4 regions of the Hylemonella sp. GW821-FHT10B10 genome follow, and region 1 is predicted to be linked to each of the others. Evidence: predicted binding sites of a transcription regulator. Region 1 holds the regulator's gene; each other region holds the start of a gene.
What was found. The regulator sigma-54, encoded in region 1, starts transcription at its own class of promoters, with help from an activator protein. The targets are predictions, from matches to a motif close to TGGCANGNAANCTGCTTT.
Positions count from the first base shown of each region.

Region 2: AC07NT_RS12940 (globin family protein) is a predicted target of sigma-54. The motif match lies at 4,465-4,482, and genes of this name have one in related genera.
Region 3: AC07NT_RS13700 (ammonium transporter) is a predicted target of sigma-54. The motif match lies at 3,462-3,479, and genes of this name have one in related genera.
Region 4: atzF (allophanate hydrolase) is a predicted target of sigma-54. The motif match lies at 4,772-4,789, and genes of this name have one in related genera.

Region 1 is NZ_JBWKNN010000003.1:440,236-448,049, forward strand. It holds gene AC07NT_RS15625 (cation diffusion facilitator family transporter) at 1-195, shown strand, start outside; gene AC07NT_RS15630 (DHA2 family efflux MFS transporter permease subunit) at 192-1,679, shown strand; gene AC07NT_RS15635 (class II glutamine amidotransferase) at 1,684-2,451, shown strand; gene gshB (glutathione synthase) at 2,460-3,422, opposite strand; gene lptA (lipopolysaccharide transport periplasmic protein LptA) at 3,594-4,196, shown strand; gene lptB (LPS export ABC transporter ATP-binding protein) at 4,211-5,023, shown strand; gene rpoN (RNA polymerase factor sigma-54) at 5,055-6,629, shown strand; gene AC07NT_RS15660 (THUMP domain-containing class I SAM-dependent RNA methyltransferase) at 6,641-7,814, shown strand, end outside.
Region 2 is NZ_JBWKNN010000002.1:579,797-587,610, forward strand. It holds gene AC07NT_RS12930 (response regulator) at 1-442, opposite strand, end outside; gene AC07NT_RS12935 (hybrid sensor histidine kinase/response regulator) at 448-3,951, opposite strand; gene AC07NT_RS12940 (globin family protein) at 4,024-4,431, opposite strand; gene AC07NT_RS12945 (DUF4406 domain-containing protein) at 4,600-4,965, opposite strand; gene AC07NT_RS12950 (DUF2306 domain-containing protein) at 4,994-5,602, opposite strand; gene AC07NT_RS12955 (response regulator) at 5,729-6,643, opposite strand; gene AC07NT_RS12960 (hybrid sensor histidine kinase/response regulator) at 6,630-7,814, opposite strand, start outside.
Region 3 is NZ_JBWKNN010000003.1:29,535-37,348, reverse strand. It holds gene mreD (rod shape-determining protein MreD) at 1-473, shown strand, start outside; gene mrdA (penicillin-binding protein 2) at 487-2,469, shown strand; gene AC07NT_RS13705 (sulfite exporter TauE/SafE family protein) at 2,479-3,237, opposite strand; gene AC07NT_RS13700 (ammonium transporter) at 3,511-4,962, shown strand; gene AC07NT_RS13695 (hypothetical protein) at 5,025-5,345, shown strand; gene AC07NT_RS13690 (GMC family oxidoreductase) at 5,383-7,095, opposite strand; gene AC07NT_RS13685 (CoA-acylating methylmalonate-semialdehyde dehydrogenase) at 7,215-7,814, opposite strand, start outside.
Region 4 is NZ_JBWKNN010000002.1:537,345-545,158, forward strand. It holds gene AC07NT_RS12750 (TetR/AcrR family transcriptional regulator) at 1-286, shown strand, start outside; gene AC07NT_RS12755 (ABC transporter ATP-binding protein) at 301-1,122, opposite strand; gene AC07NT_RS12760 (ABC transporter permease) at 1,119-1,958, opposite strand; gene AC07NT_RS12765 (ABC transporter substrate-binding protein) at 1,964-2,980, opposite strand; gene atzF (allophanate hydrolase) at 3,001-4,740, opposite strand; gene AC07NT_RS12775 (LysR family transcriptional regulator) at 4,906-5,832, opposite strand; gene AC07NT_RS12780 (fumarylacetoacetate hydrolase family protein) at 5,966-6,820, shown strand; gene AC07NT_RS12785 (hydantoinase/oxoprolinase family protein) at 6,828-7,814, shown strand, end outside.

The DNA of each region.
Region 1 (7,814 bases):
CTGCTGCGCGAGGCGCCGGCCGCGCTGCGCCTGCATTATCTGGAAGGCGGGCTCGAGGTGGAGATCGAACTGGCCCGGCCCCATACGCCGGACGAGCTGTCGCGCCTGCAGCGCGAATTGCAGACGGCCCTGGCCAATCTGGGCCCTCTGGCCCGTGTTACGGTGGCCGGCCCCGGCACAAGGTCCTCGACATGAAACACCCCTCCACCCTGCCCGAAATGCAGGCCCGCTACGGCGAAGGCTACCGCTGGCTGCTGCTGCTGGCCGTGATGGTGGGCACCATGGCCTCCATCATGTCCTCGACCATCATCAACGTGGCCATCCCCGACATGAGCCACCAGTTCGTGCTGGGCCAGGAGCGCGCGCAATGGGCCACCTCCAGCTTCATGGTGGCCACCACCGTGGCGATGTTGTGCACCCCCTGGCTGCTGGCGAGCTTCGGCTACCGCCGCACCTATGTGGTGGCCATGCTCATGCTGCTGGGCGGCGGTGTGGGCGGCGGCCTGGCGGGCAGCTTCGAGGTGGTGCTGGTGGCGCGTGTGGTCGAGGGTCTGGCCGCGGGTGTGGTGCAGCCCATCCCGGCCATCATCATCATGCGGGCCTTCGCTGCCCACGAGCGCGGGCGCGCGGGCGGCATCTTCGGCATGGGTGTGGTGCTCGCGCCCGCCCTGGGCCCCAGCATCGGCGGCCTGCTGGTGGACTGGTTTGGCTGGCGCTCCATCTTCTTCATGGTCGTGCCCTTCTGCCTGGCATCGCTGTGGCTGGCCTTCCGTTATGTGCCCACCACTTCGCCCGGGGGCAGCGCGCCCGATCGCCACGGCAATCGGCTCGATTGGCAGGGCCTGCTGCTGGCCACGGTGGGTACCCTGTGCCTGCTCAACGGCATGGTCGAGCTGCATGGTGCGGCCGGGCCGCAGGCCTGGGCCCTGCTGGGCCTGGCCCTGGCCTGTACGGTGGTGTTCATACTCTGGCAACGGCACCAGGCGCGCCGCGGCGACATGCCGCTCATGCATCCGGACCTGTTTGCCTTCCGTTCCTTCGCCATGGGCAGTCTGGTGGCCTTCATCTACGGCACGGCCCTCTTCGGTTCCACCTACCTGCTACCGCTCTACATCCAGATGGCCCAGCAGCTCTCGGCCTCGCACGTGGGCACCATCATGCTGCCGGCCGGCCTGGTGCTGGCCGTGACCATTCCGCTGGCCGGGCGCCTGTCGGACCACTGGCCCATCCGGGTGCTGATCTGCATCGGCCTGGGCCTGCTGGCTGTCTCTTTCGCGCTGATGCTGACCCTGATGCCGGGCATGGCGCGCCAGACCGTGCTGGCCTTGCTGGTGGCCTGGGCGATCCTGGGTCGTATCGGCCTGGGGTTCATCCTGCCCTCGCTGAACAACGGGGCCATGGCCGGGTTGGAGCCGCGCCTGATCTCGCAGGCCTCGAGCGCCATCAATTTCCTGCGCATGCTGGGTGGCGCCGTCGGTGTGAGCCTGTGCGGCATCGTGCTGGAGTGGCGCATCGCCGTGCATGGCGACAGCCTGGCCCGCGGCGAGACCAGCCCCGCGCGACTGGCCGCCTTCGACGAGACCTTCGTGATGCTGGCCGGGGTCTGCGCCCTGGCCATGCTGGCGGCCTGGCGCATGCGCAGCACACCGCGCGGGCAGCCCGAGCCGAAGGAGGCCTGAAACCATGTGCCAGCTGCTGGGCATGAACTGCAATGTGCCGACCGATGTGCTGTTCAGCTTCGCCGGCTTTGCCGAGCGCGGCGGGCGTACCGACCACCATGGCGATGGCTGGGGCATTGCCTTCTTCGAGGACAAGGGCCTGCGCCATTTTGTCGACCACCAGTCGGCCGCCGAGTCGCCGGTGGCCGAGCTGATTCGCCACTACCCGATCAAGAGTCGCAACGTGATCTCGCACATCCGCAAGGCCACCCAGGGGGAGGTGACGCTGGAGAACTGCCACCCTTTCGTGCGCGAGCTCTGGGGCCGCTACTGGGTGTTCGCGCACAACGGCGACCTCAAGGACTACATGCCGCGCCTGCACGGCAGCTTCAGGCCTGTGGGCCACACCGACAGCGAGCGCGCCTTCTGCTGGCTGATGCAGGAACTGGCCAAGTCACATGCCAGCGTGCCCAGCATTGCCGAGCTGACCTTGACGCTGCGCGAGCTGGTGCCGCAGATTGCGAAACACGGCACCTTCAATTTTCTGCTGAGCAATGGCGAGGCCCTGTGGGCCCATGCCTCGACGAACCTCTACCACGTGGTGCGCCAGCACCCCTTCGGCAGCGCCACGCTGCGCGACGAGGATCTGAGTGTGAATTTCGCCGAGCACGCCGCGCCGGGCGACCGCGTGGCGGTGGTGGTGACGGCCCCGCTGACCACCGATGAGCAGTGGACGGCGTTTGCACCGGGTGAGTTGCGGGTTTTTGTGGACGGCACGCCCGCCAAGGGCTGAGCCGACGCTCAACGCACTGTCAGTGCGGTTTCCAGCGCGTCGATGAACATGGCCGCCACGTCGAAGCCGGCCTGGTGCGTGATTTCCTGGAAGCAGGTGGGGCTGGTGACGTTGATTTCGGTCAGGCAGTCGCCGATCACGTCCAGGCCCACCAGCAGCAGGCCGCGCGCGGCCAGCACCGGGCCGATGGCCCCGGCAATTTCCAGATCGCGCGCGCTCAGGGGCTGGGCAACACCCTTGCCGCCGGCTGCCAGGTTGCCACGCACTTCGCCGCCCTGCGGGATGCGCGCCAGCGCGTGGGGCACGGGTTTGCCGCCGATGACCAGGATGCGCTTGTCGCCCTGGGCGATGGCCGGCAGGAACTTCTGCACCATCAGGGACTGCGCGCCGTCGCGGTTCAACGTCTCGATGATGCTGCCCAGGTTCATGCCGTCGTCGCGCACGCGGAAGATGCCCATGCCGCCCATGCCGTCCAGCGGCTTCAGGATGATGTCGCGGTGCTGCGCGTGGAAGTCGCGCACGGCCTGCGCGTTACGTGTGACCAGCGTAGGCGTGGTGAATTGCGGGAATTCCAGGATGGCCAGTTTTTCGGGGTGGTCGCGCAGTGCGCGTGGTTTGTTGAAGACCCGGGCGCCTTCACGCTCGGCCTGCTCCAGCAGATGGGTGGCGTAGAAGAACTCGCTGTCGAAGGGTGGATCCTTGCGCATGACGATGGCGTCGAAGTCGCGCAGCGCGGCCAGGCGCTGGGCCGGTGCCAGCGGTGATTCGTGGAACCAGTGCTCCTCGTGGCCGGTCAGGCGGATGCGGCGCACCGGCGCCTGCACGCCGGTGCTGGCCGTCCAGCTCAGGTGCTGGGGCTCGCAGGCGGCCACCGTGTGGTTGCGGCGCTGGGCCTCGCGCATCATGGCGAAGGTGCTGTCCTTGTAGGTCTTGAAGGATTCCAGCGGGTCGGCGACAAAGAGCAGGTTCATGGATGGCGCAACAGGGCTAGCGGTGGCCGGAAGTCTCTCACGAATCCTCGGAAGACATACGGCAGGGGTCCTGCAAGCACGCGTACCGCCCAGGGGCAAAAGCAAGGACTGGACCAGCCGCCCGGCCCGATTACAATGCCCAGGACCCCAAAGAGCAAGATTCGTGCCTTTATGAAATTCACCATCCTCCGCTTCCTTCTGTGCGCAGCCTGTGCACTGAACGCGGGCGTGGCCAGTGCCGAGAAGGCCGATGCCAAGAAACCGATGAACATCGAGGCCGATGCCCTGCGCTATGACGATCTCAAGCAGACCAGCGTCTTCAGCGGCAATGTGGTGCTGACCCGGGGTTCCATCATCATCAAGGGCACACGCATCGAAGTGCGCCAGGACCCCCAGGGTTACCAGTTCGGCGTGGTGACGGCCGAAGCCGGCCAGCGCGCCTACTTCCGCCAGAAACGCGACGGCGAGGACGAATACATCGAGGGAGAGAGCGAAACCATCGAATACGACGGCCGCGCCGACGTGTTCAAGCTGATCAAGGACGCCCGCCTGCGCCGCCTGCGCGGCACCCAGGTGGCCGATGTGGTGACGGGCAACATCATCCAGTACAGCAGCCTGACGGACGTGTTCACGGTGGACGGCGGCCCGCAAAAGGGTGGCGAGCGCGTGCGCGCCACGCTGACACCGCGCAACGAGACGACAGCGGCCCCGGTGGCACCACGCCCCGGCCTGCCCCTGCGCAATGACGACACCTTGGGCGGAGGACGCAAGTGAGCGACAGCCAGCAGATGGTAAGCGGGGCTGTGCCCGACTCCCAGCCCGACTCGGCGATCGCCCAGGACACGCAGCCCGGCGCCGACACCAGCCGCCTGGAGGCGCGCCACCTCAAGAAGTTCTACGGCAGCCGCGAGGTCGTCAAGGACGTGGCCCTGACCGTGCGCAAGGGCGAGGTGGTGGGACTGCTGGGCCCCAACGGGGCGGGCAAGACCACCTCCTTCTACATGATCGTGGGCCTGGTGCGTGCCAGTGCCGGCGAGATCCTGATCGACGACGAGCGCGTGGAGCACATGCCCATCCACCAGCGCGCGCGCATGGGCCTGAGCTACCTGCCGCAGGAGGCGTCCATCTTCCGCAAGCTCAACGTCGAGGACAACGTGCGCGCCGTGCTGGAGCTGCAGCGTGACGAGGCCGGCAAACCGCTGAGCAAGGGCGAGATCGAGAACCGTCTTACCGCCCTGTTGCAGGACCTGCGCGTGGAGACGCTGCGCTTGTCGCCCGCGCTCGCGCTGTCGGGTGGCGAGCGCCGCCGCGTGGAGATCGCCCGCGCCCTGGCCACCCAGCCGCGTTTCATCCTGCTGGACGAGCCTTTTGCCGGTATCGACCCGATCGCGGTGATCGAGATCCAGCGCATCATCAGTTTCCTCAAGGCGCGCGGCATCGGCGTGCTGATCACCGACCACAATGTGCGCGAGACGCTGGGCATCTGCGACCACGCCTACATCATCAGCGAGGGCCGGGTGCTGGCCCAGGGCACGCCAGCCGAGATCGTCAACAACGCCGATGTGCGCCGGGTCTACCTCGGCGAGCACTTCAAGATGTGAGGGGGTCCCCCCTGCACATCGGCTTGGCATCATGAAACAGGGACTGTCGCTACGGGTCTCCCAGCACCTGGCGCTCACGCCCCAGTTGCAGCAGTCCATCCGTCTGCTGCAGCTCTCTACGCTGGAGCTGAACCAGGAGGTCGAGCAACTGCTCGACGAAAATCCCTTCCTTGAACGCGCCGACGACAGCGTCGAGCGCGAGGCCCATGGCCTGGAGCGTGCCGATACGCCGGTGGCACAGGACGAGGCGGAATACGACTACAGCAGCAGTAGTGCGTCGTCCAGCGATGGACCGGACGACAGTGCCACCACCAGCCTGGAGATCGAGGGCAACTGGGAGGGCGACGGCAGCGTGGACATGTCGCCCGACGACAGCGAATGGGGCGGCGACGCGCCGGCGCGCAACGGCGCGCGCGAGGACGACGAAGCCGACGCCACCGAACTGGCGCGCAGTCAGGAATCGCTGCCGGACTTCCTCAAGCGCCAGGCCCTGTCCCTGCGCCTGAATGCCGTCGACCGCGCGGCCCTGCTGTTCCTGATCGAGTCGCTCAACGACGACGGTTATCTGGAAGACACGCTGGAGTCCCTGGCGCAGGGCCTGGCTGGCGACGATCTGGAGCAGGTGGAGTCCGTGCGCGAGCATTTCGAGCTCGCGCTGCGCCTGCTGCAAAGTCTGGAGCCCACGGGTGTGGGCGCGCGCAACATGGCCGAATGCCTGCGCCTGCAGCTGCACGCCTTGCAGGCCGATGCGATGAGGGGTGCGGCGGCCTTGCCGGAGCCCGCGGTGGTGGCGCAGGCCCTGCGCATGATCGAGCAGCCGCCCGAACTGCTGGCGCGGCGTGACCTCAAGAAGCTGGCACAGCTCTGCGGCGGCAGTGAAGCCCTGACGCGCGAGGCCCTGGGTCTGGTGGCGCGGCTGGAGCCCAAGCCCGGCCGGCGCTTCGTCAACGTCGAGCGCAACGTCATCGTGCCCGACGTGCTGGTGCTGCGCAGCGGCAATGGCGCGCAGACCCGTTTTCGCGTGCAGCTCAACCCGGACATCATGCCGCGCCTGCGCGTGCACGACATCTATGCCAACGCGCTCAAGGGCCACAAGGCCGGCGGCCGCGAAGGCGACAACTACGCCGCGCTGCAGCAGCGCCTGCAGGAGGCGCGCTGGTTCATCAAGAACATCCAGCAGCGTTTCGACACCATCCTGCGCGTGAGCAGCGCCATTGTCGAGCGGCAGAAGAACTTCTTCATGCACGGCGAACTGGCCATGCGCCCGCTGGTGTTGCGCGAGATCGCCGACGAGCTGGGTCTGCACGAGTCCACCATCAGCCGCGTGACCACGGCCAAATACATGTCCACGCCCTTTGGCACCTACGAACTCAAGTACTTCTTCGGCTCGGGCCTGGGCACCGAATCCGGCGGCAACGCTTCGAGTACGGCGGTGCGCGCGCTGATCAAGCAGTTTGTCAGTGCCGAGAACGCCAAGAAACCCCTGTCCGACAGCCAGCTCTCCGAGATGCTCAAGGAGCAGGGCATCGAATGCGCGCGCCGCACCGTGGCCAAATACCGCGAGGCCTTGAAAATAGCTCCCGCCAACCTGCGCAAAGCGCTCTGAATGGACGCACTGTGAACCAGCTGCAATTGTTTCTGCCTTGCGCCGCCGGCGTGGAGGACTATCTGGCGCCCGAGATCCTGCAGATCACGGGTCTGCCGCCGGGGTGTGTCACCAAACAGCGCGGCGGGGTGGCGGTGCGCACCTCGTTTGCGCAGGCCATGCTGCTCAACCTCTACAGCCGCCTGGCGCAGCGTGTGCTGGTGTTGCTCTCGTACACCGAATACCGCAGCGAACAGGATCTGTACCGCGCCGCCATGGCGGTGCCCTGGGAGCAGTGGTTCACACCTAAGGAAAGCATCAAGGTCGAGGTCACGGCGCAACACAGCCCGCTGACCTCGCTGAACTTTGCAGCGCTGAAGGTGAAGGACGCGGTTTGTGACCGTTTTCGCGAAACCTCGGGCGGCGTGCGCCCCGATGTGGACACCCAGTGGCCCGACGTGCGGATCTACGCCCACCTGACCACCGACAGCTGCTCGCTCTATATCGATACCTCGGGTGAGCCGTTGTTCAAGCGCGGCTGGCGCGAGGACAAGGGTGATGCGCCCCTGAAGGAGACTCTGGCCGCGGCCATGATCGCTGCCAGTGGCTGGGCCGATGGCGACGGTGACCTGCTGCCGCTGTACGACCCCTGCTGCGGCAGCGGCACGGTGGTGATCGAGGCGGCGCAGATCGCCTGCAACATCGCGGCCGGTTCGCTGCGGCGTTTCGCTTTCGAGAAATACCGGCCTTTCCGCGCCCAGGAGTGGGCCGCCATGAAGGCCGAGGCCGCGCAGGCCGTGGTCAAGCCCGAGCCCGGCCAGGCGGCGCTGATCTACGGCAGCGACGTGTCGCACCGCATGGTGGACTTTGCCCAGCGCAATGCCCAGCGTGCCGGTGTGGCCGACGTGATCGAGTTCCGCGGTGGTGATGCACTGCAGCGCATGCCGCCCATCGAGGGCGGTGGCGTGATGTTGCTGAATCCGCCGTATGGAGAACGTATCGGCATCGGTGGTGTGGCAGGCGAGGGCGAGGGCGCGCGCTTTGGCGCGCGTGAGCTGGCGCAGACCGACGAGGGCGTGGAGTTCTTCAGCCAGCTGGCCGCCCACTGGAAGAAGAACTACAGCGGCTGGACGGCCTGGGTGCTTACACCCGACCTCAAGCTGCCGGGCAAGATGCGCCTGAAGGAGTCGCGCCGGGTCCCCATGT
Region 2 (7,814 bases), on a different contig from region 1:
AGGCGTCGAGCGCATTGCGCGCCTGGCGCCGTTCGCGCGCGCCCTGCAGGTGCACCTGCATGCGCGCAAGCACTTCCTTCGGCCGGATGGGTTTGGTCACGTAGTCGGTGCCACCGGCCTCCAGCGCGGCCACCAGGTGCTCGGTCTCGGTCAGGCCCGTCATGAAGATGATGGGGATGTGGGCGGTGGCGGGGTCGGCCTTGAGGCGGCGCGCGACTTCGAAGCCGTCCATGCCGGGCATCATGGCGTCGAGCAGCACGATGTCGGGCCGCGCCTGCACCGCGCGCTGCAGGGCTGAGGCACCGTCCAGCGCCACCAGCACGGTGCAACCCGACTCGTCCAGCGCGTCGTGCAGCAGCGAAAGGTTGTCGGGCACGTCGTCCACGATCAGCACCACGTCGCTGTGCGCGCGGTTGAGGGCCTGGTCCAGCGTCTCGTTCATGGCGTTCATGGGGTCTCCGCCGCAGACTCTAGCAGGGGAAGGATTGCGTCGAAGCGGTACTCGCGTGTGAGCACCCGCACCTGCTCCACCCAGCTGTGGTGCGCCGGGTTCTGCGCCTCGATATCGTCCAGCAGGCGCACGATGCCGCGGTAATAGCCCAGCACCACCAGCTCGCGCAACTCGGCCAGGCGTTCGTTGCCCGGCGGTAGCAAGGGTGCGGACGGTGGCGCTGGCACCGCCACGGGCTCGGGTCGCACGGTCCACTGCAGGTGCAGGCGGCGCTCCAGCCAGTCGAGCAGCTCGCTGTGGCGTATGGGTTTGGTGATGAAGTCGGTGGGGGTGATGCCGGCGTCGTTCTCCAGACCCTGGTCGAAGGCGTTGGCCGAGACCACGGCCACGGGCAGTTTGGCCAGGCCGTTCAAGCGGCGCAGGCGGCGTATGGTTTCCCAGCCGTCGATGCCGGGCATGGCCAGGTCCATGAAGACCACATCGGGGCGGTAACCCGCGGCCAGCAGGTCCAGTGCGTCGTGCCCGCTGGCTGCGGTACGCAGCACGAAGCCCAGAGGCACGAGCAGCTGGGTGAGCATCTCGCGGTCAGGCTCCTCGTTGTCCACCACCAGCACATGGCGGCGCGCGCCCGCGTAACCGCGGCGTGGCGGTTTGGTCACCACGGGTTTGGCCGAAGGCAGCGCGGCATGCACTTCGGGCAGGAAGAGCTTGACGTGGAAGACCGAGCCCAGGCCCTGGGTGCTCTGCACGGTGAGTTCGCCGCCCATCAGGTCGGTCAGCATCTTGGCAATGGTCAGGCCCAGGCCGGCGCCTGGGGTGCCCTGCGAGGAAGCGGCGCGCGTGAAAGGTTCGAACAGGCGCTCGGTTTCCTGCAGCGTCATGCCGGGGCCGGTGTCGCGGATGTCGATGTAGGCCATCTCGCGTGCGTAGCGCACGCTGAAGGTCACCTCGCCCTGCGCCGTGAACTTGATGGCATTGCCCAGCAGGTTGATGAGGATCTGGCGCACGCGCTTCTCGTCGGCGCGCACCCGCTCGGGCAGCACGGACAGCGGCGTGAAGTTGAAGGCCAGGCCCTTGGCCGCAGCCTGCAGCTCGAACATGGCGGCCAGTTCGTGGACGCAGGCGGCGAAGTCCATGGGCTTGAGGTCCAGCGTGAGCTTGCCCGATTCGATGCGCGCCAGGTCCAGCGTGCCTTCGATCAGCGTGAGCAAATGCTCGCCCCCGCGGCGGATCACCTGCACCGCGTGCTTGCGGTGCGCGGGCACCTGCGGGTCTTCGCCCATCAGCTGCGCGTAACCCAGGATGCTGTTGAGCGGCGTGCGCAGCTCGTGGCTGATGGCGCTGATGTAGCGGCTCTTGGCCTGGTTGGCCTGCTCGGCCTGGTGCTGGGCGCGCTCGGCGGCGCGGCGTGCGTCCTGCAGGGCCGCGTCGGTCTGCTGGTGCAGTTCGATTTCGCGCATGAGCAGGGCCGTCTGGCGGTTGGATTCTTCCTGCGCCACCTGCCGGCTCTTGTGCGCCAGCACCACCCACCAGGCCGCCATGCCCGCGATGAGCAGCAGCGCCATGTAGGTCTTGAGAAAACCGCTGCGCAAGGCGGTCTGCATGAAAGCGGGCAACTCGCTGTCGGCATAGACCTGCCCCAGGGCCTGCAGCTCCTGCTGGTAGAACAGACCGAACACGCCCGCCAGCAGCGGCACGGTGACCAGCATGAGCAGCAGGAAGTGCGCAAGCCCCGAGTCCAGATAGGGCCAGAGGCTGCGCGGCAGCAGGCGCTGCAACATGCCTATCCACTGGGCCGAGAGACTGGCCTGGGGTTTGCACATGTCGCCGCAACGCGCATCCAGCGTGCAGCAAAGCGAGCAGATGGGTCCCTGGTAGGCTGGGCAATGCGCCATGTCCGGGCCTTCGTATTCACCTTCGCAGATCACACAGCGGCGCACGCCGTAGCGGGCATAGGGGCCTTCGTTGGTTGCGGCTTCAACCAGCGGTTCGCTCTGCCGTGCAATGTAGTAGCGCCCGCGCGTGGCCCAGGCGATCAGCGGCGCGGCCACAAAGGCCGTGCCCAGCGCGATCAGCGCCGAGAAGGCCTGGGCCAGCGGACCGAACAGGCCCAGGTAGGCTGTGACCGAGAGGATGGACGCCAGCGTCATGGCACCGACACCCACGGGGTTGATGTCGTAGAGGTGCGCGCGCTTGAACTCGATGCCCTTGGGCGACAGGCCCAGGGGCTTGTTGATCACCAGGTCGGCCACCACGGCCATCATCCAGGCGATGGCGATGTTGCTGTACAGGCCCAGGACATCGCCCAGGGCCTGGAAGACGTTCATCTCCATCAGCATGAAGGCGATCAGCGTGTTGAACACCACCCAGACCACCCGCCCCGGATGGCTGTGCGTGAGGCGCGAGAAGAAGTTGCTCCAGGCGAGAGACCCCGCGTAGGCGTTAGTGACGTTGATCTTGAGCTGCGAGATCACCACGAACAGGGCCGTGGCTGCCACGGCCCAGCCGTAGTTGGGAAAGACGTACTCATAGGCGGCCAGGTACATCTGGTTGGGGTCCACGGCGCGGTCCGTCGGCACCGAGTGCGTGATGGCCAGGTAGGCCAGCAGCGCCCCGCCCAGCATCTTGACCACGCCCAGGATCACCCAGCCCGGCCCACCCGCCATGACACCAAACCACCAGCGCTTGCGATTGGCCTGCGTGCGGGCCGGCATGAAGCGCAGGTAGTCAGCCTGCTCGCCCATCTGGGTGATGAGGGCGATGCCCACCGTCAAAGCGGCACCAAAGAGGGGCAATATGAAGTCAGAACTCTGACCTTTCTCACCTTTGTAGTGCACGACGCCCGAAAACGCGTTCGGGTCCAGGGCCAGCACATAGGCAAAAGGCACGACCAGCATGAGCAGCCACAGCGGCTGGGTCCAGACCTGCAGGCGGCTGATGGCCGAGACCCCGTGTGTGACCAGGGGGATGACCACCAGGGCGCAGATCAGGTAACCCCAGCTGGGCGGGATGCCCAGGGCCAGCTCCAGCGCATAGGCCATGACGGCCGCCTCCAGCGCGAAAAAGATGAAAGTGAAGCTCGCGTAGATCAGCGAGGTGATGGTGGAGCCGATGTAGCCAAAACCCGCACCACGCGTGAGCAGGTCCATGTCCACGCCATAACGCGCGGCATAGACGCTGATGGGCCAGCCGGCGAGGAAGATGATGAGCCCCGTGGCCAGGATGGCCCAGAAGGCATTGGCCCAGCCGTACTGCACCAGCAGCGTGGCACCCACCGCCTCCAGGATCAGAAAAGACGCCGCGCCAAAAGCCGTGTTGGCCACCCGCCATTCGCTCCACTTGCGGAAGCGCTGCGGCGTGTAACGCAGCGCATAGTCCTCCATGGTCTCGCGGCCCACCCAGCTGTTGTAGTCACGCCGGATCTTGACGATGGACTGCACGGCCGCCGGCGCATGCGGCAGCGCAGCAGAGTCAATGGGCGTATGTACCGGGGTGTCCATGCCCCTGGACAGTGCAGAAAACGTGCCACACCGCCCCAGCTCAGGGCGGGGGGCGGTCTGGCTTGGTGGTCTTCAGCCCTTGGCGGGCGCCGTCATCACGCTGGTCATCACCCCGTAGACCTGGGCCCAGGCCTGCTTGACGTCCGGCGTGAAGGCCGCGCCCAGCCCCTGCTCCAGGGTCTTGAGCAGGGCGGCGCCGACGGTGTCGTAGTGGGCCGTCTGCACCCCGTAACCCGTGTGGCGCTGGCCCAGCTGCTGGAGGATGGGCACCAGCGTGTCCAGATCGTGGAGCTTGCCCACGGCGGCGGTGATCATCTGCATCAGCTTGGCCGCCTGCTGCTCCACATCTCCCTTGAACAACTTCTTCAGGCTGGGATCGGCCTCGAAAAGGTTTTTGTAGAAGAGGTTGCCTGCCACGCCCGCGATGGGCACAACCTTGCTCCAGGATTCCTGAACCAGTGTGATGGTTTTCTTTTCCATAGCGCTTCCTTTCTGGGAGAAGACGCAGGGGAAGAAGCAGAAAGTGTGCCGCGAGCTGAGACCGGCGAACCGCCAACGCAGGGCCAGATGGAGAGATGACAGGCGTTACGGCACTTTCTGCCATCAGCCCTCTTTGCGCTCGCCTCGGCCACGCCTGAATGTCACCAACTAAACAGCAGGCGGGATTTCTTCCAGAGAAAAGTAAACGGCCTTGCCACACTGCCGGGCCAGCGCCACCATTTCGTCCGCCCCGACCGATGCCCCACCGATCCGCAGGCAACCATCGCACCTGGCGACCAGGCGCCGCGAGATGGGATGGAAGATTTCATTGAACACGGGGTCGCCTATGCCGGTGGAGCCAGCGTGTTCGATGAGCGGCAAGGCGAACCACTCGCCCATGACGGGAAGATGGCCCGCGCGGAACAACTGCAGGGACGCTTGCGTCATGGCGGCAACGTTCTCAGCGACGCGCACTGGATCATCGTTGGTGCCAGAGCGATACGGACCGGCCACCAGAATCATCTGTGGATGCACGATGGTCTCCTTGTGCGAATGCTCGGCTTCAGGCCTGCGCGGCCACTGCCGGCCTGGTCAGCCACTCCGCGACAAGCAGGTTGGGCAACCAACAAGCCCAGGCGATGACGGCATAAGCCGACTCGAAGGGAAGCTGGAAGATGAAAACAGGCGGCAGGTACAGGCGCAGGGTGACGGCCGCAAAGCTGAGGGCAAAGTTGCGGATCATCCAGCGACGGTGGGCGGTGAAGTCGCGTGCCCTGGCTGCGGCGTAGGCCCTCGCCCCGGTATAGAGCCAGGCCAGGGCCAGGGCGGCAAAACCAAGTTTGCCTGGCAGGCCACCGAAGGCGTAGTAGCTCATGTACAGGCCCGCTGTTCCGCCAACGGCCACGGCGATGCCCAGGTAGATGCGCCCCATCCAACGGTGCAGCCTGGGCCGCCGGGCACGCAGGCCCTGGGAGAACTGGAAGGGCCCCAGCAGCAGGGCCAAAGCCGACGCGAAGATATGGGTGCCGATGCCGATGGGATGGATCTGGAACACGGCCTTCATGTCCGGGTGCAGGTTCTCCGCCCCCGGGCCGAAGCCGTACATGCCTACAGCGTAGGCGGCCACGCCGAAGCAGAGGAAAAACACGAAGGCGAGGCTAAAGCGGCGCATAGGGGGCCTCGGACCGCAAGGGTGCGGTATCCCATGGGCGTATGTTCATGCGCGTGCCTCCCAGTGCATTGAAGTGCCTGTTTTATAGCAGGCTTCGCCAGGTTCGCCCAAAGCTTGTGGTCCGGCCTATCCCTCCTGCAACAAGCTGCTCGCAATCGCCGCCGCCGCCGTGCGCGTCTCCACACCCAGCTTCTCGAAGATGTGTTCCAGGTGCTTGTTCACCGTGCGCGGGCTCATGCCCAGGATGTCGCCGATATCGCGGTTGGTCTTGCCCTTGGCCAGCCAGGACAGCACCTCGGTCTCGCGCGGGGTGAGCGCGGCCACGGAGAGGCGGCGTTGCGTGGGGTCGGCCGCAGGGGCCACACGGCGCAACAGCACCATGATTTCACCCGGGCCGCCCTGGCCCAGGTGGCGGGCCTGCAGCTGGCCGCCGTCGGGCAGCGGGGCCAGGGTCTCGCCCTGATGCACGACCTGCTGCAGCCACTGGCGCTGGGCCGCGTCGTCCTGCTCGGGGCCCAGGGCCTGGCCGAGCCAGCGCATGGCCTGCGGTGAGCGCCAGGCGATGCGCCCCTGCGTGTCCAGCAGCATGACGCCCAGGCCTGCCACGTCCACCGCCTCGCGCGCGAGGCGGCTCACGTGCGCATTGCGTAGGTGGGTGGCCAGGCGGGCCAGCACCTCGGGGATCTTCAGCGGCTTGACGACGTAGTCCACCCCGCCGCTGGCAAAACCTTCGACGATCTGCTCGGTCTCGGCCAGGCCGGTCATGAAGATCACGGGCACGTGGGCCCAGGAGGGCACGCCCTTGAGGCGGCGACAGAGTGTGAAGCCGTCGTCGCCAGGCATGATGGCGTCGAGCAGCACGGCGTCGGGCACAGCCATCTCGAAACGCTGCAGCGCCTCGATGGCATCACGCGCCACCAGCACGGTATAGCCCTCGATGGCCAGCGCGTCGCAGAGCATGCGCAGGGTGTCGGGCGCGTCGTCCACCACCAGCACCACGCTGGAGACAGTGGACGGAGGAACAAGCTCAGGCGGATTCATCTTCGGTCTCTTTCAGGCGGGCAATCAGGGCGGTGAAGTCAAAACGGTCCACATGCACCACCAGGGCCTGCAGCACGTCGGCAATGGCCGGCGCCTCCTGCGCGCTGTTGCGCAGCAGGCTGCGCAGGCCGCTGGCATTGCCCAGGCGTGCGAGCGCGATCAAACTCTGTCGCAGCTCAGCCGGCAGGGGCAGGGACGTGGCGCCATCGGGTGTGGCCGCGGCCAGGCGCTGGGTTTCGTGTACCCATTCCAGCTGCAGCACACGGGCCAGCAGGTCCAGCAGCTCGGACTCGATCACGGGCTTGCTCACGAAGCCCTGCGCGCCCACGGCGGCCAGCAGTTCGGGGCGGTTCTCGAAGGGGTCGGCCGAGACGAAGATGATGGGCAGCTGCGCCGGGCTGCTTGTGCGTATGAGCTGCGCGGTCTGCCAGCCGTTGAGGTCGTCCATGTTGATGTCGAGCAGCGCGGCGTCGGGGTGGTGCTGCTGCAGGATCTCCAGCGCCTCGCGGCCACTGGCAGCCTCGCGCACGATGAAACCCAGGGGCAGCAGCAAGCTGGCCAGCAGCTGGCGCTGGATAGGCTGGTCGTCCACCACCAGCAGGGTGCGGCGTGGCGCGAGGTAACCCACGATGGGCCGCAGGTGGCGCACCGTGGACACGGCCGGGGGCTCGATCTCGCGCAGGTAGAGGCGCACGCTGAAGGTGCTGCCCTGGCCCACGACGCTGCGCAGGCTGAGTTCGCCACCCATGAGCTCGGTGAGCAGGTGCGTGATGGTCAGGCCCAGGCCGGTGCCCGATTCGCTGGTGCGCCGGCCCGCGCTGCCGCGTTCGAAAGGCTGAAAGATGCGCTCCTGGTCCTGCGGGGCGATGCCGATGCCTGTGTCTTCCACCTCGAAGCGCACCACCTCGTGCCGGCAGTTCACGCGAAAGACGATGCTGCCGCGGTCCGTGAAGCGCACGGCGTTGGCCAGCAGGTTGATGAGGATCTGGCGCAGGCGCTTGGCGTCGGCCTGCACCCAGGCGGGCACGCGACCCTGGGTCTCCAGGCGGAAGGCCAGGCCCTTGCCCTCGGCCTGGGGCTGCACCATGCGCGCGAGCTCGGAGAGGAATTCGGGGAAAGGCAGGGGCGCCGGGTCCAGGCGCAGGCGGCCGGCCTCGATGCGGGCCAAGTC
Region 3 (7,814 bases), 410 kb from region 1:
GCAGCCTCTTTGCTGCCTTCGGCCTCAATCTGCTGCTCAATATCGCCTTGTGGGGGCGCGCTGCCTGGGCACCTGATCTGCTGGCCCTGGCCCTGGTCTTCTGGGGCGTGCATCAGCCGCAGCGCATCGGCATCGGCGCGGCCTTCATGTTCGGCCTGCTGATGGACGTGCACCAGGGCAGCGTGCTGGGGCAACACGCCCTGGCCTACGCCGTGCTGAATTTCCTGGCCATTGCCATCCATCGCCGACTCCTGTGGTTCACGCTGGCCTCGCAGTCGGTGCACGTGCTGCCCCTGTTGATCGCCGCCCATGCGGTGGCCCTGGCCGTGCGCCTGATGGTGGGGGGCAATTTCCCGGGTTTTTCCTTGCTGCTGGCCCCGTTGATCGAAGCCCTGCTGTGGCCGGTGGCCTCCCTGCTGCTGCTGCTGCCGCAGCGGCGCGCGCCCGACCCCGACGCCAACCGGCCCTTGTAGAGTACTGTCTGTCATGACCGAACTGCGCAACGTCGAAGCCGACCTGCATCGCTTCCGTGCGCGCGTGCTGGTCGTCTCGGTGCTGGTTTTCGCCTGTTTCCTGATTCTCTTTTTCCGCCTGCTCTATCTGCAGGTGGTGCGCCACGCCGAGTTGCAGGAACAGGCCGAGATCAACCGCACCACGGTCGTTCCCCTGGTGCCCACGCGCGGCCTGATCCTGGACCGCAATGGCATCCCGCTGGCGACCAACTACTCGGCCTACACGCTGGAGATCACGCCCGCCCAGGTGGACAACCTGGAGGGCACCATCAACCAGCTGGCCGAACTGGTGGACATCACACCGCGCGACCGCCGGCGTTTCCGCAAGCTGATGGAGGAAACCAAGGGGGTCGAGTCCCTGCCCATCCGAACCCGCCTGTCCGACGAGGAGGTGGCGCGCTTCGCGGTGCAGCGTTATCGCTTCAGCGGCGTGGACATCCGCGCACGCCTGTTCCGCAACTACCCCTGGGGTGAGCTCGGCAGCCATGTGGTGGGTTACATCGGACGCATCAACCCGGCCGAGAAAAAGGAACAGGAGGAGTGGGACGACGAGGACCAGGCCAACTACCGCGGCACCGACTACATCGGCAAACTCGGTGTGGAGCAGAGCTTCGAGAAACACCTGCACGGCGTCACCGGCTTCGAGCGTGTCGAGACGTCGGCCGGCGGCCGCGCCGTGCGCAAGCTCGCCAGCAGCACGGCCAAGCCGGGCAACAACGTGGTGCTGTCCATCGACATCAAGCTGCAGAACCTGGTCGAGGAGATGTTCGGCCAGCGGCGCGGGGCGCTGGTGGCGCTCGATCCCAGCAACGGCGAGGTCCTGGCCTTTGTCAGCAAGCCCACCTTCGACCCGAACATGTTCGTCGAAGGCATCGACTCCGAGTCCTGGCAGGCCCTCAACGAATCGATCGAGAAGCCCCTGTTGAACCGGGCCCTGCGCGGCACCTACCCGCCGGGCTCGACCTACAAGCCTTTCATGGCCATGGCGGCGCTGGAGACCGGAAAGCGCTCGCCCACGGCCATCATCTACGACGGCGGTTCCTGGACCTTCGGTGACCACACCTTTCGCAGCCACGGGGACGGCGGGCTGGGGCCGGTGGACATGCACCGCAGCATCGTCAAGTCCAGCAACGTCTATTACTACTCCCTGGCCAACGATCTGGGCGTGGACGTCATCCACGACTTCATGAAACCCCTGGGTTTCGGTCAGATCACCGGCATCGACATCCAGGGCGAGGTGCGCGGTGTCCTGCCCAGCCAGGAGTGGAAACGCAAGACCTACAAGCGGCCCGAGCAGAAGAAGTGGTACGCCGGTGAGACCATTTCATTGGGCATCGGCCAGGGATACAACACCTTCACCATGCTGCAGCTGGCCTCGGCCACGGCCACCCTGGCCAACAACGGCGTCAAGAACATCCCGCATCTCGTGATCGGCACGCAGGATGCCGGCAGCCAGACGATCCAGGATGTGGCCAAGAGGCCGTCAGAGGACCTGCACTATGGCCAGCAGAACCTGGCCATAGTGCGCCGGGCGCTGGCGGCGGTGACGCAGGACGGCACCTCGGCACGCTCCTTTGCCGGCGCCAAGTACCTCAGCGCGGGCAAGACCGGCACCGCCCAGGCCGTGACCATCGGGCAAAAAGAAAAGTATGACGCGCGCAAGATGGAAGAGCACCAGCGTGACCATGCCTTGTACATGGCCTTCGCGCCGGTGGATGACCCCAAGATTGCGCTGGCGGTGATCGTCGAGAACGCCGGCTTCGGCGCCGAACACGCCGCCCCGATGGCGCGCCGTGTCTTCGACTACTGGCTGCTGGGCCAATACCCGAGCGAGGAAGACCTGGCCGCCGTCAAGCAGGGCCGCGCGGCCTTCCCCATCGGCAAGCCGCGCCTGGCGGCCGAGGTGGCCTGGCCGCCCAAGGGCAAGGCCGGTGTGCAGGTGAGCGTGGAGCCCTGAGGCAAGGGCCTAGCGCAGAAAGGCGTCGTAGCCGGTCTTGAGGATCAGCGCGCTGACCACCAGGATGAACACTCCGCGCACGAAACCGGCGCCGTGTTTGAGCGCCATGCGCGTGCCCAGCAGGCTGCCGACGACATTGGCCAGTGCCAGTGCCAGTGCGAAATGCCACCAGACATAGCCCTTGACGGCGAACAGGATCAGCGCGGCCAGGTTGCTGCTCAGGTTCAGCAGCTTGGCGCTGGCCGAGGCGTGCAGGAAGTCATACCCCAGCCAGCGCACCAGCAGGAAGACAAAGAAGCTGCCCGTGCCCGGGCCGAAGAAGCCGTCGTAAAAGCCGATCACCCCGCCCACGCTGCCGGCGGCCAGCAGCTCCTGGCGGCCGGTGAAACGCGGCGCATGGTGGCGCCCCAGTTCCTTCTTCATCAGCGTGTAGGCCAGCACCCCGACCAGCACGGCAGGCAGCAGCCGGCGCAGGAAATCCGGCGAGATCAGCGTGACAACCCAGGCCCCGGCCAGGGACCCGGCAAAGGACAGGCCCATGGCGGGCAGCAGGGCGCTCCAGCGTATCTCCACGCGGCGGGCGTACTGCACCGAGGCAAAGGCCGTGCCCCAAACCGAGGCGGACTTGTTGGTGCCCAGCAGGGTGGCCGCGTGGGCCGTGGGATAGGTGGCGAACAGCGCGGGCAGCAGGACCAGACCCCCGCCGCCCACGACGGCATCGACAAAACCGGCCAGCAGCGAGGCCAGCGTGACGAGAAAAAATTCCATGAGAACCCGAAACTACAAATAAAAAGGCACCGGGGTTAGCGGTGCCTTGGGAACGCCATCTGCTCTGGATGGTATCAATATTGTTGTTCGTGTGATCGAAAGTCTTCCTCGGTTCCTCTCATGCGGCGCTCGTGGCGCGCTTGCGAGTGGCCGTAATTTAATGCAGTGGGGCAGGCCCGAACCTAGGGGTTTGCCCGCACCGTGTACCCAGGTCTTTCGCATCGTGGCATAGGTTTTGCTTAATCGGCTTACAAACCACGGTTGGGAAGAAAAATGCACATCGTTGGACGGCTTGCCCCGGGCATCTTGGCGCTTTGTCTCAGTTGGAACCTCGGGGCGCAGGTGCCACCCTCCGAACCTGCCGTCGCTGCGGCTCCTGCGCCGCTCAGTGCCGCTGCGGGTCCTGTGGTGGGCGAGCCGGTCAGCCCGGCGCCCTCCGCCCCCGTGGTGAGCCCCAGCCCGCCCCCGGCGGAGCCGCCGCTCACGCGGCCGGGCCTGGTGAGCGTGGACAAGATCAATGGGGCTGATACGGCCTGGATGATGACCTCCACGGCCCTTGTGCTGCTCATGACCTTGCCGGGCATCGCCCTGTTCTACGGCGGCCTGGTGCGGCGTAAGAGTGTCATCAACACCATGGCCAGTGTGACGGCGATCGCCGCCCTGATCAGCATCCTGTGGTTCGGCCTGGGCTATTCCCTGGCCTTCATGCCGGGCAACGAGTGGCTGGGTGGCCTGGGGCGCATCGGTTTTGCGGGGCTGGACTATCTGAAGGATGCCGGCAAGGTGGCGGTCAGCCATGTGGCACCCAACGTACCTGAGTCGGTGTACGCGATGTTCCAGCTGACCTTCGCCATCATCACCCCCGCCCTGATCGTGGGCGCCTTCGTCGAGCGCATGCGCTTCTCGGCCATGCTCTGGTTCATCGCCCTGTGGTCCATCCTGGTGTATGCCCCGGTGGCGCACTGGGTGTGGGAGCCGGGGGGCTGGCTGGCCCAGATGGGTGTGCTGGATTTTGCAGGCGGCTCCGTCGTGCACATCAACGCCGGGGTGTCCGGGCTGATGTGCGCCTACTTCCTGGGTCCTCGCCACCACTACGGCAAGGAAGCCTTCGAACCTTTCAACCTGGGCCTGACCATGGCCGGTGCGGGTCTGCTGTGGGTGGGCTGGTTCGGGTTTAACGCGGGTTCAGCGGTGGCGTCCGACGGACGTGCGGGGCTGGCCCTGGCCGTCACGCACATTGCCGCAGCGGCCGGTGCGCTGGCCTGGATGGCGGGCGAGTGGCTGGTGCGCCGCCGCCCTTCCCTGCTGGGCCTTTGCTCAGGGCTGGTCGCCGGCCTGGTGGCCATCACGCCGGCCGCCGGTTTTGTCACGCCGCGCAGCGCGCTCTTTATTGGTGCCGTGGCGGGCCTGGCCTGCTACTGGGGCGCGACGGGCCTCAAGCGCATGCTCAGCGCCGATGACTCGCTCGATGTCTTCGGCGTGCACGGCATCGGCGGCATTGTCGGCTCGCTGCTGACGGGGTTGCTGGCCAGCAAGTCCATCTCCGGGGTGGAGGGCAGCGTCATGGTGCAGCTCGTGGGGGTCGTCGCGGTGATGGCCTACAGCGCCGTGGTCAGCGCCGTGCTCTTGCTGCTGATCAAGTCGACCCTCGGGCTGCGTGTGGACGAGCGCTCCGAAGTGACCGGACTGGACATTTCCCAGCACCGGGAACACATGGGGAGCTAGGCATCGTCCCCTCACCCTTCGTTCGCACCTGAGAAACTTTTGTATGAACAGGCAGGCCCACCATGCTTGAGAGCGAGAAACTGGCGATTGCCGCCCATCTGCACGTCTTGCTCCGACGCAAGACCGGACGTGTCACGGACACCGAATGGATGGCGAGCAATGTGGAATATGCCGTCGAAGTGGTGCGCTTTGCGCGCGCCAGTGCCCAGGAAGACGGCCACCCGGACCTGGCCGAGTGGGCCGACAAGCTTGAAGCCGCGCTGGCCCTGGGTGAGCGCGGCCGTCGCAAGCCCGGCCCGATCGCGCTCGTGGAAACACTGGTTCCGCCGGCCGCTGAAAGTGCCGAGGTCGAGGCGCAGCGTTATGTGCGGGGCATACGCTAGGGCCCGTTCTGGCCCGAGAAATCGGTGTGAATCTGTCCTAGGCGTTCGCGTCCAGAATCATCCAATGTGCTGCACGCTCGGCGATCATCAGCGTCGGTGAGTTGGTATTCCCGCTGGTGATGGTGGGCATCACGCCGGCATCGGCCACGCGCAGGCCACGGATGCCGCGCACACGCAGCTGCGGGTCCACGACCGCCATGGGGTCGTCGGCCCGGCCCATGCGGGTGGTGCCCACCGGATGGAAGATGGTGGTGGCAATGTCGCCTGCCAGGCGCGCCAGTTCCTCGTCGCTCTGGTACTGCGTGCCGGGTTTCCATTCCTGCGGCTGGTAGGGGGCCAGGGCGGGTTGCTCCACGATGCGGCGTGTCACGCGCAGTGAGTCGGCCGCCACCTTGCGGTCCTGCTCTGTGCTCAGATAGTTCGGTGCGATGGCCGGCGCATCCTCGAAGCGATTGCTGCGGATCTGGATGCTGCCGCGGCTCGTCGGGTTCAGGTTGCAGACGCTGGCGGTGAAGGCATTGAAGCTGTGCAAGGGCTCGCCGAAGGCGTCCAGCGAAAGCGGCTGCACGTGGTATTCAAGATTCGGCCAAGCCTGCGAGGGATCGCTTTTGGTGAAGGCGCCAAGCTGGCTGGGCGCCATGCTCATGGGCCCGCTGCGTTTGAAGGCGTATTCCAGGCCGATCATGGCTTTGCCCCACAGTGAGTTGGCCATGGTGTTGAGCGTCTTCACGCCCTGCACCTTGTAGACGGACCGGATCTGCAGGTGGTCCTGCAGATTGGCGCCGACACCTGGCAGTTCGTGCACCAGGGGCACACCTTGCCGGCGCAGCAGCGCGGCGGGGCCGATGCCTGATAGCTGCAGGATCTGCGTGGAGCCCACGCTCCCGGCGGCCAGCACCACCTCGCGTGTGGCGGTGGCCGTGACCATCTCCTGGCCGGTCCAGACCTGCACGCCGGTACAGGCCTTGTTGCCGTCCGCCGCGGTTTCGATCACCAATTGCGCAGCCTGGGCCGAAGTCCAGAGTTCGAAGTTGGGGCGGCCATAGCAGGTCGGGCGCAGGAAGGCCTGGGCCGTGTTCCAGCGCCAACCGCTCTTCTGGTTGACCTCGAAGTAACCCACACCCTCGTTGTTGCCGCGGTTGAAGTCCTCGCTGGCCGGGATGCCGGCCTGTTGCGCAGCCTGGGCAAAGGCGTCCAGCACGTCCCAGCGCAGGCGCTGTTTCTCGATGCGCCATTCGCCGCCGGTCTGGTGGTGGCGCATCAGCTTGCGGTAGAGGTCGGGGGGTTGCTTCGTCGTGTCGAGCAGCTCCGTTGGCACGCCCCGGGTGCCGTGCAGGGCATCGGCGCCCTTGTAGTAATCCTCGTGGTGCTTGAAATAGGGCAGAACCCGGTCCCAGCGCCAGCTGTCCTCACCAGTCAGCTGCGCCCACTGATCGTAGTCGCGCGACTGGCCGCGCATATAGATCATGCCGTTGATGCTGGAGCAACCGCCCAGGGTCTTGCCGCGCGGGTAACGCAGGCTGCGGCCGTTCAGCCCGGCCGCCGGCTCGGTGTTGTAGAGCCAGTCGGTGCGCGGGTTACCGATGCAGTAGAGGTAACCCACGGGGATATGGATCCAGTGGTAATCGTCCTTGCGACCGGCCTCGATCAGCAGCACGCGCTTGCTCGCGTCCATGCTGAGCCGGTTGGCCAGCAGGCAGCCGGCAGTGCCGGCGCCGATGATGATGTAGTCGAAAGTCATGTCGCTCATCGCAGAGACCTTTATGCGCTAACCAAGCCAAATCGGGGGCCACCGCGGAACCGGCTTCGCCGGGCTGCTGGTGGCGTCCCCTGGGGGGGAAGGCGGCCTTCGGGCCGACTCAGGGGGGCCTATTTACTCGTCGGCATCGCGAACTCGGCGCCCTTGCCTATGCTCTCGGGCCAGCGTTGCATGATGGACTTCTGCTTGGTATAGAAACGCACGCCCTCTTCGCCGTAGGCGTGCATGTCGCCGAAGAGCGAACGTTTCCAGCCGCCGAAGCCATGCCAGGCCATGGGCACGGGAATGGGTACGTTGATGCCCACCATGCCCACCTGGATGCGGTGCGAGAACTCGCGGGCCACATGGCCGTCACGCGTGTAGCAGGAGACACCGTTGCCGAACTCGTGGTCGTTGATGAGTTTTACGGCGGTGGCGAAGTCAGGCACACGCACGCAGGAGAGCACGGGGCCGAAGATCTCTTCCTTGTAGATGCGCATGGATGGCGTGACGTGATCAAACAGCGTGCCGCCCAGCCAGAAGCCGTTGTCGCAGCCAGCGCCGGCGGCCTTGCCCTGAAAGCCGCGCCCATCGACCAGCAGCTTGGCGCCTTCCTTCACGCCCTGCTCGATGTAGCCCGTGATGCGCTGGTGCGCGATGCCGGTCACGATGGGGCCCATCTCGGCGTCCAGCTCCATGCCATTCTTGATTTTCAGCGCCTTGGTGCGCTC
Region 4 (7,814 bases), on a different contig from region 1:
GGCCCGGCACTTGGCGCGCTCGGGCCGGATACCGGAAATGGCCACGCCGGTGCTGAACCTGATCCGTAAACTGCTTGCGCGCGGCGCGGCCACGGGCGAGGTGCGCAGGGGCGTGGACGCCCTGCACCTCTACGTGGCCATGGTCAGCCTGTCCTACTACGGCCGCGCCCATGCCTTTACCCTCACACGCATCTTCAACAAGGACTTGCAGAAGCCGAACTGGCAACGCGCGCACCTGAAACTCACCCGCGCCATGGTTGAGGCCTACCTCACTCCCGAAGACTGAACGGGTGGTGGGCATCAGCGCCTCACCTCGCGCTGGAAGATCTCCAGGCTGAGCTTCTTGGTGCGGATGAAGCTGGGCTCGGAGAGCGTCTCCACCGTGCGCGGCCGCGGATCGTTGTAGGGCAGGATCTCCGCCACCTTGGTGGGCCGCTTGGTCAGCAGCAGCACCTGATCGGCCAGGTAGACCGCCTCCTCCAGGTCGTGCGAGACCAGCAGCATGGTGGTGCCGGTCTGCATGAACACCTCCTGCAGCTTCTCGCGGATGAAGAGCGTCATCTCGAAATCCAGCGCCGAGAAGGGCTCGTCCAGGAACAGCACCTCGGGCTTGGGCGCCAGGGCCCGCATGATGGACGCGGTCTGCTGCTGGCCGCCTGACAACTCGTAGGGGTAGCGGTTCAGATCGAACTTGACGTCGAAGCTGGCCACCAGTTCGGCCATGCGCCGGTCTACCTCGGCCTTGCTCTTGCCTTCGAGCTTGAGCGGGTAGGCGATGTTGTCGATGGTCCGCATCCAGGGAAACATGGCCTCGCGGTAGTTCTGGAAGACGTAACCGATCTTGGTGTCCTTGAGCGACTTGCCGTCGAACAGGATCTCGCCGCTGTCGATGGGGATGAGCCCTGCGATCATGTTGATCAGCGTGGACTTGCCGCAGCCATTGGGCCCGAAGACCGAAACGATCTTGCCCTTGGGTATGTCGAGATTGAAGTTCTCGTACAGCGGCCAGCCAGCGAAGTACTTGGTCAGGCCGCGGATGGTGATGTGGGTACCGGCAGGGCCGGGCTGGAAAGGCGGCACGGGCACGTCGGCCACCACGGGGGCGTTCAGGACTTCACTCATCTTCCACTCCAGTGCACGATGCGACGTTCGGCAACAAGAAACAGGATGTTGAGCGCGTAACCCAGCACACCCGCGGACAGGATGGACGCGTACATGTCGCGCACGTTCATGACCTGCTGCGAATTGATGATGCGGTTGCCCAGCCCGCTGTCGGAACCGATGAACATCTCGGCCACGATCACGATCACCAGGGCCATGGACACCGCCGAGCGCAGGCCTACGAAGCTGGGCTGCAGGCTCTCCCAGACCAGCACGTCCTTGAAGATCTGCCAGCGTGAGGCCCCCATGACCTTGGCCGCCATCACACGCTGCTTGCGCGCGTTGATCACCCCGTAGGCGCTGTTGAACACCACGATGAGCAGGGCGCCGAAGGCGGCGATGGCCACCTTGTTGATGTCGGACACGCCGAAGATCATCAGGAAGAGCGGGATCAGTGCCGAGGACGGTGTGGAGCGGAAGAAGTCGATCAGGAACTCCACGCTGCGGTAGGCCTTCTCGGCGCTGCCCAGCACCACGCCCAGGGGCACACCCACCACGGCCGCGATCAGGAAGGCCTGCGTGGTGCGCCACAGCGTGACGATGAAGTCCTTGAGCAGCGGGCCTCCGGCCAGGCCGTTGATCAGTGTGGTCACGGTCTCGGCCGGGGGCGGCAGCAGGATGGGCTTGATGGCCCCGAGGCGCACGGTCAGGTCCCAGACGATGAAGAGCAGGACCGGGCCGATGAAAGGCAGGGCCTTGCCCCAGTTGACCTTGCGCGGCGCGGCCGCCACCGGCACCGCCGGCGGGGACCAGGGCGCAGCCGGTGTAGCGGCGCTGGCTGTGGTGGAGTCCGCCATGATGCTCAACCCTTGTAGAGCATGGTGTCGACCATCAGGCGCGAAGAGAAGATGCCCTTCTCCGCGAACAGGTCGAAGAACTTCTGGAAGTGGGCCACGTCGGCCGGCTTGAATTCGTTGTACATCATGTAGGCGGCCAGCGGCACCTCGGCCGTCAGTGCGCCTTCGATGGCGGTGTAGCCTTTCATGTACTGGCGCGCCTCCACGTTGTTGGCACGCACATAGGCCACGCCCTTGCCATAGGCGGCGATGAACTTCTTGGCCTCTTCCGGATGCTTCTTGATGAAGGCCGAGGACAACGAGGCCGAGCCGCCGAACCAGGGGGCCATGGGGTCGCCCAGCACGTACTTGGCGATCACGCCGGCTTCGAGCACGCGGGTGGTGCCGTTCAGGCGACCGATGGTGCCCGTGGGCTCCAGGGTGTAGCAGCCATCGAGCTGGCCTGCGGCCAGCGCCGCCACGTGCTGGCCGATAGGCAACTCCACCACGGTCGCGCCGGTGGCGCCGCCGCGCTCCAGGATGGTCTTGGCCAGCGTCACGTTCTGGATGCCGGGGCCGGAACCGATGCGTTTGCCGGCGAGATCGGCCATGGTCTTGGCCGGGCTGGCCACCGGGACGATGATCTCGTCCAGCACGTTCTTCACGTTGCTGGGGTTGGAGCAGAAGATCTTGAAGGTGCCCGGCGCGGCCAGTTCACCGATGGCGATGTTGGCCGAGCCCGTGCCGTTGGCCGTGCCGTCGGCACGGTCGGACAACACGGCCTCCATCACCTGCTGGGCGCCGGCGAAACGCAGGGCCTCCACATCAAGGCCCGCTTCCTTGAAGTAGCCCTTCTCGATCGCTGCATAGAAGGGCAAGCCGGCCGCGATGGGCCAGTAGCCGATGCGGATCTTGGGGCCGCCCTGGGCACGCACCAGGGCCGGTGCACCCAGGGCTGCGAGCGCCAGGCCGGCGCCGCCGGCCTGCATGAGCTTGCGGCGCGTCGTGGTGGCGGACAGAGACAGAGGGGTCTGGTTTTTCATGGAGCGCTCCTGCACAGTGGTTAAGGGAAAGGATGGGTCAGCGGGGCCTGCGCGCCCTGGAGCGAAGCCAGGTAGGCGCGCCAGCCACCGAAATGGGTGATGTCCTGCGCACCCTGCAGGGCCTGTGCCTCGCACAGGAAGCCCTGCACGCTGCTGCCGTCGGACAACTGCAAGGTGCCTATGCCCAGAGGTGCGGGCACGAGGGCAACAAAGGAACCGTAATGCTCGACCGGCATCTCCCATATCTCGAGCTGGATGCGCGCGCCCTGACCCGCGGCCACACGCAGCAGGCCGGGTTTAGGCGGCACGGTGCCGGCCAGGGCATAGAAACGGTAATCGGGCGCGGTCTCGGCCGTAGCCAGCAGGCGTGCGCCCCGTTCGCTGAGTTGCTTGTTGAGCGGCATGCCTGAGAGGTGCGCACCCACCACAGCCACTTTCACCGTGGCGCACGGGCGTATGCCAGGGATGGGCTGGGGTGCGGGCAGCCGTTCACCCGTGGCGCCCTGCGTGAGACCGGTGGCGTGATGAAAACGCTGGCCCAGTTCCGCCAGCTGCCAATCGCTGGCGCAGGGGCCGATCAGCGTGATGCCGAAAGGCAGGCCGTCCTTGCGGATGCTGCTGGGCACGGACAGCGCCGCGTAGTCCAGCAGGTTGACGAAGTTGGTATAGGCGCCCAGGTTGCGGTTGAGCACCACGGGATCGGCCAGCATCTGCGCGATCGTGTAGTGCGTGGGCGCCGTGGGCACGCACAGCACATCCATGCCCTTCCAGACTTCGGCAGCGCGCTGGCCCAAGGCGCGCAGCCGCGTCTGTGTTTCATACAGGTCGGCCGCGCTGTAGGCCTTGCCTTTGCCGATGATGCTGCGCACCGGCTCCATGACCTCGCTCTCATGCGCGTCGAAGAAGGGCCGGATGGCCGCATAGCGCTCGGCCACCAGGGCGCTTTCGTACAGCAGCGCAGCTGCCTGCACGAAAGGCGAGAAGTCGATGCGCACCTCCACGCCGCCGAGGGCCTTCAGTTGTGCCAGCGCTTCCTTGTAAGCCGCCTCGGCCAGCGCGTCGCCGTAGAACGCCAGCTGGTCCGGCACACCAAAGCGGAAAGCCGCCGGGAAGGGCTGCGACGCCATCTCGAGTTCACGCGAGTACGGGTCCAGGGGGTCGTATCCCCGCGCCGCCTCCAGCACCTGGGCCGCCAGGCCCACGCTGCGCGCGAAGATGGACACGCAATCCACACTCTGCGCCGCCGGCACCACACCGCGTGTGCTGATCAGCCCTTTGGAGGGTTTGAGCCCGACGATGTTGTTCAGGCCCGCGGGCACACGCCCCGAACCCGCGGTGTCCGTGCCCAGTGCAAAGTCCACCTCACCCACGGCCACCACATGGGCCGAGCCCGAACTGGAACCGCCCGAGACATAAGAAGCGTCGAAGGCATTGGGCACCGGCCCCCAGGGCGAGCGCGTGCCGTTCAGGCCGCAGGCGAACTGATCCAGGTTGGTCTTGCCCAGCAGCGATGCACCAGCCGCGAGCAGCTTGTGCACCACGGCCGCATGCCCGGCAGGCTGGTAGGCAAAGGCCTGACAGGCGGCCGTAGTGGGCAGGCCGGCGGCGTCGATGTTGTCCTTGACCGCAAAGCGCAGACCGCTCAGCGGCCCCGTACCACCCGGCAAGGTCGTCTCATAACGGGAGATCCAGGCTTGCGCCGCGCCTACGGCCTGGCCCTGCCTTTGGGCACGGGGAACTGGGGGTTTGAGCTGCACCATCTTGTTGCATTCGATCTTGTATACATGTAGACATGCAACATGTATGCCAATGAATGCAGGCAACCCTGCCGTTCGTCTTGTGCGGCGAAAAAAACAAGATGGGAGATCTGGCCAGGTGATGAACGCCCCACCCCGCCGTCCGGGGTGGGCGCGTCGAAGCCCCCGTCAAGCCCCGTGCACTGGCGGCTTCATCTGTCCGCCCCAAGTCTCCACCGTCTCGCGAATCAGGCGAGACACGATTCTGCTGGCCTGCGTCAACTGCCCCCACTTGGGATGGGCCAGGGTCACATAACGTTTCAGATCCGGAGCGACCAGCCTGGCGGCCCGCAACTTGCCCGAGCTCACCTCCTCGTCTATGGAGAAAGGTCCCAGCAATGCATAAAGATTGTGGTTTTCGATCAGCACTTCTTTTTGCAAGCTCAAAGAATCGGCGCCGATCACGGCCTGGAAATGGAACCCCAGGCTGCGCGCGGTCTCGTCAAGAATGGATCTCCAATGGGCGGGGCGTCGCGGTAGCACCAGGGGTAGGTTCTCCAGCGCCTTGAAGTCCACCGTTTCCCCCCGAGTGGCAGGCGCCTGCGGACTGGAAACCAGATAGGTGTGGACCGTCGTCAGCAGGATTTCATCCGGACTGCGCGGTTTGTCGAACCGGAACAAGATGGCCATGTCCACCCCACCTGAATCCAGCATGGCATCGAGCTCGCCGCCCTGGCCCTCACGGACGTTGAGCACGATCCTGGGATATTCCTGCCGCAACCTGCTGAAAACACGCGTCATCAGGGGGTGCGCCACGGAGGGCAGGATCCCGATGCGGACCTCACCCATCGGTACTGTGGACGACTGACGAATCTCGGCAAACAGCTCGTCGCAACTGCTCAGCCATGCCCGCGCACGCCGCTCTACATGCTGCCCGAACTCAGTCAAGGCCACCCCCCGGCCGGTACGGCGGAACAAGGGGCTCCCGCACTGCTTTTCGAGCTCGCTGATCTGGCGACTGATATGCGACTGCACGGTCTGCCGCTGCGCTGCCACCTTGGTGAAGCTGCCCAGCTCGGCGACCTCAAGGAAAAGACGGAAATCCTGAATCTGCATAAACGCCCTCTGTTATGCCAATTTAGGCAACTCTGAAATCTCAGATTAGATTCTATGCAGATGACTCATCCCTTTCTAGACTGCCGACCTGTAGACAACCCCGCCGTCGCAGACGGCCCCCAGGAAACAGACCATGAGCTTTGTCAGTTTTGAAATCGATGGCCGTGCGAGCTACGGCATCTGGAAGGATGAGCAGACCTGGATTCAGGCGCCCGCAGCGTTTGAAGCCCAGTTCCCGGACCTCAAGTCGGTGATTGCGGCAGCCCAGCTGCAAGAGCTGGACCGCGCTGCGCGCACATCGGGGCGCACCGTGCAGGCTGCACAAGCCCGCCTGCTGCCGGTCATCCCGAACCCGGGCAAGATTCTTTGCGTGGGCTTGAACTACAAGTCCCATGTGGCCGAGACCAAGCGCACCGACAGCGAGCATCCGGCCATGTTCACGCGCTACGCCGACAGCCTGCTGGCCCACGGCGCGCCCATGCCCAAGCCCAAACAGACGCAGCGCTTCGACTTCGAGGCGGAGCTGGCCGTGATCATCGGCAAGGGCGGACGCGCCATCCCCCAGGCCCAGGCCTTCGAACACATCGCGGGCTATGCCTGTTTCAACGACGGCACCGCACGCGACTGGCAGCGCCACACGCACCAGTGGACGCCAGGCAAGAACTTTCCGGCCACCGGCCCCTTCGGTCCCTACATGGCCACGCGCGAGGAAATCCCGGACGTGACGCAGTTGACGGTGCAGTCGCGCCTGAACGGCCAGGTCATGCAGAAAGCCTCGGTGGCCGATCTGATCTTCACGCTTCCCGTTCTCATCGAGTACATCTCGGGCTTCACGCCGCTGGCGCCGGGCGACGTGATCGCCACTGGCACACCCGGCGGCGTGGGAGACCGTCGTGAGCCCCCGGTCTACATGAAGGCCGGCGACGTCATTGAAATCGAAATCACCGGGCTGGGCGTGTTGCGCAATGTCATCACCGACGAAGCCTGAGATCACCATGAACACCACTCCCTCCAGAAAATCGCTGCGCATCGCCGTCGACATCGGCGGTACCTTTACCGACATGGCCGCCTTTGACGAAACCACCGGCCAGCTGCTCTTCGGCAAAGCGCTCTCCACCCATGGCCAGCTTGTCAACGGCATCCAGGACACCATCAACAGCGCCAGGATCGACTGGCGTGATGGCCACCTGTTTCTGCACGGCTCGACCATCGCGATCAACACCCTGCTCGAACGCAATGGCGCCAAGACCGCCCTGCTGATCACCGAGGGGTTTCGCGACATCTACGAAATCGGTCGTGTCAACAGGCCCGATGCCTACAACCTGTTCTTCAACAAGCACCAACCCCTGGTGCGGCGTTCGCTGCGCTACGAGGTAGCCGAGCGGCTGCGCGCCGATGGCAGCACCCACAAGCCGCTGGACGAGGCCGCCGTGCGCGAACTGGCGCGTGAGCTTAAAGGCCAGGACATCGAAGCCGTCGCCGTGCTGCTGCTGCACTCCTACCGCAACCCGGCGCACGAGCAGCGCGTGAAGCAGATCCTGCAGGAAGAAATCCCCGGCGCCTTTGTCTGTGCCTCACACGAACTCTCCCAGGAGTACCGCGAATTCGAACGGGTCTCGACCGCCGTGGCCAATGCCTACGTGGGGCCACGCGTCTCCGAGTACCTGAGCCAATTGGAGAGCCACCTGGGCGGCCAGGGCTTCGAAGGCGACTTCTACATCGTTCAGTCCACCGGCGGCCTGTTCCCGGTGGAACATGCCAAGGTCGGTTGCGTACGCATGCTGGAGTCCGGCCCTGCGGCCGGCGTGATCGGCGCACAGGCCATCTGCGCCCAGCTGGGCATGGGTGACGCCATTGCCTTCGACATGGGCGGCACCACCGCCAAGGCCGGGGTGATCAGCGAGGGACGTCCGCTGACCACCGGCTCGGCGTTGATCGGCGGCTACGAACGCGCGTTGCCGATCCAGATCCCGATGATGGAC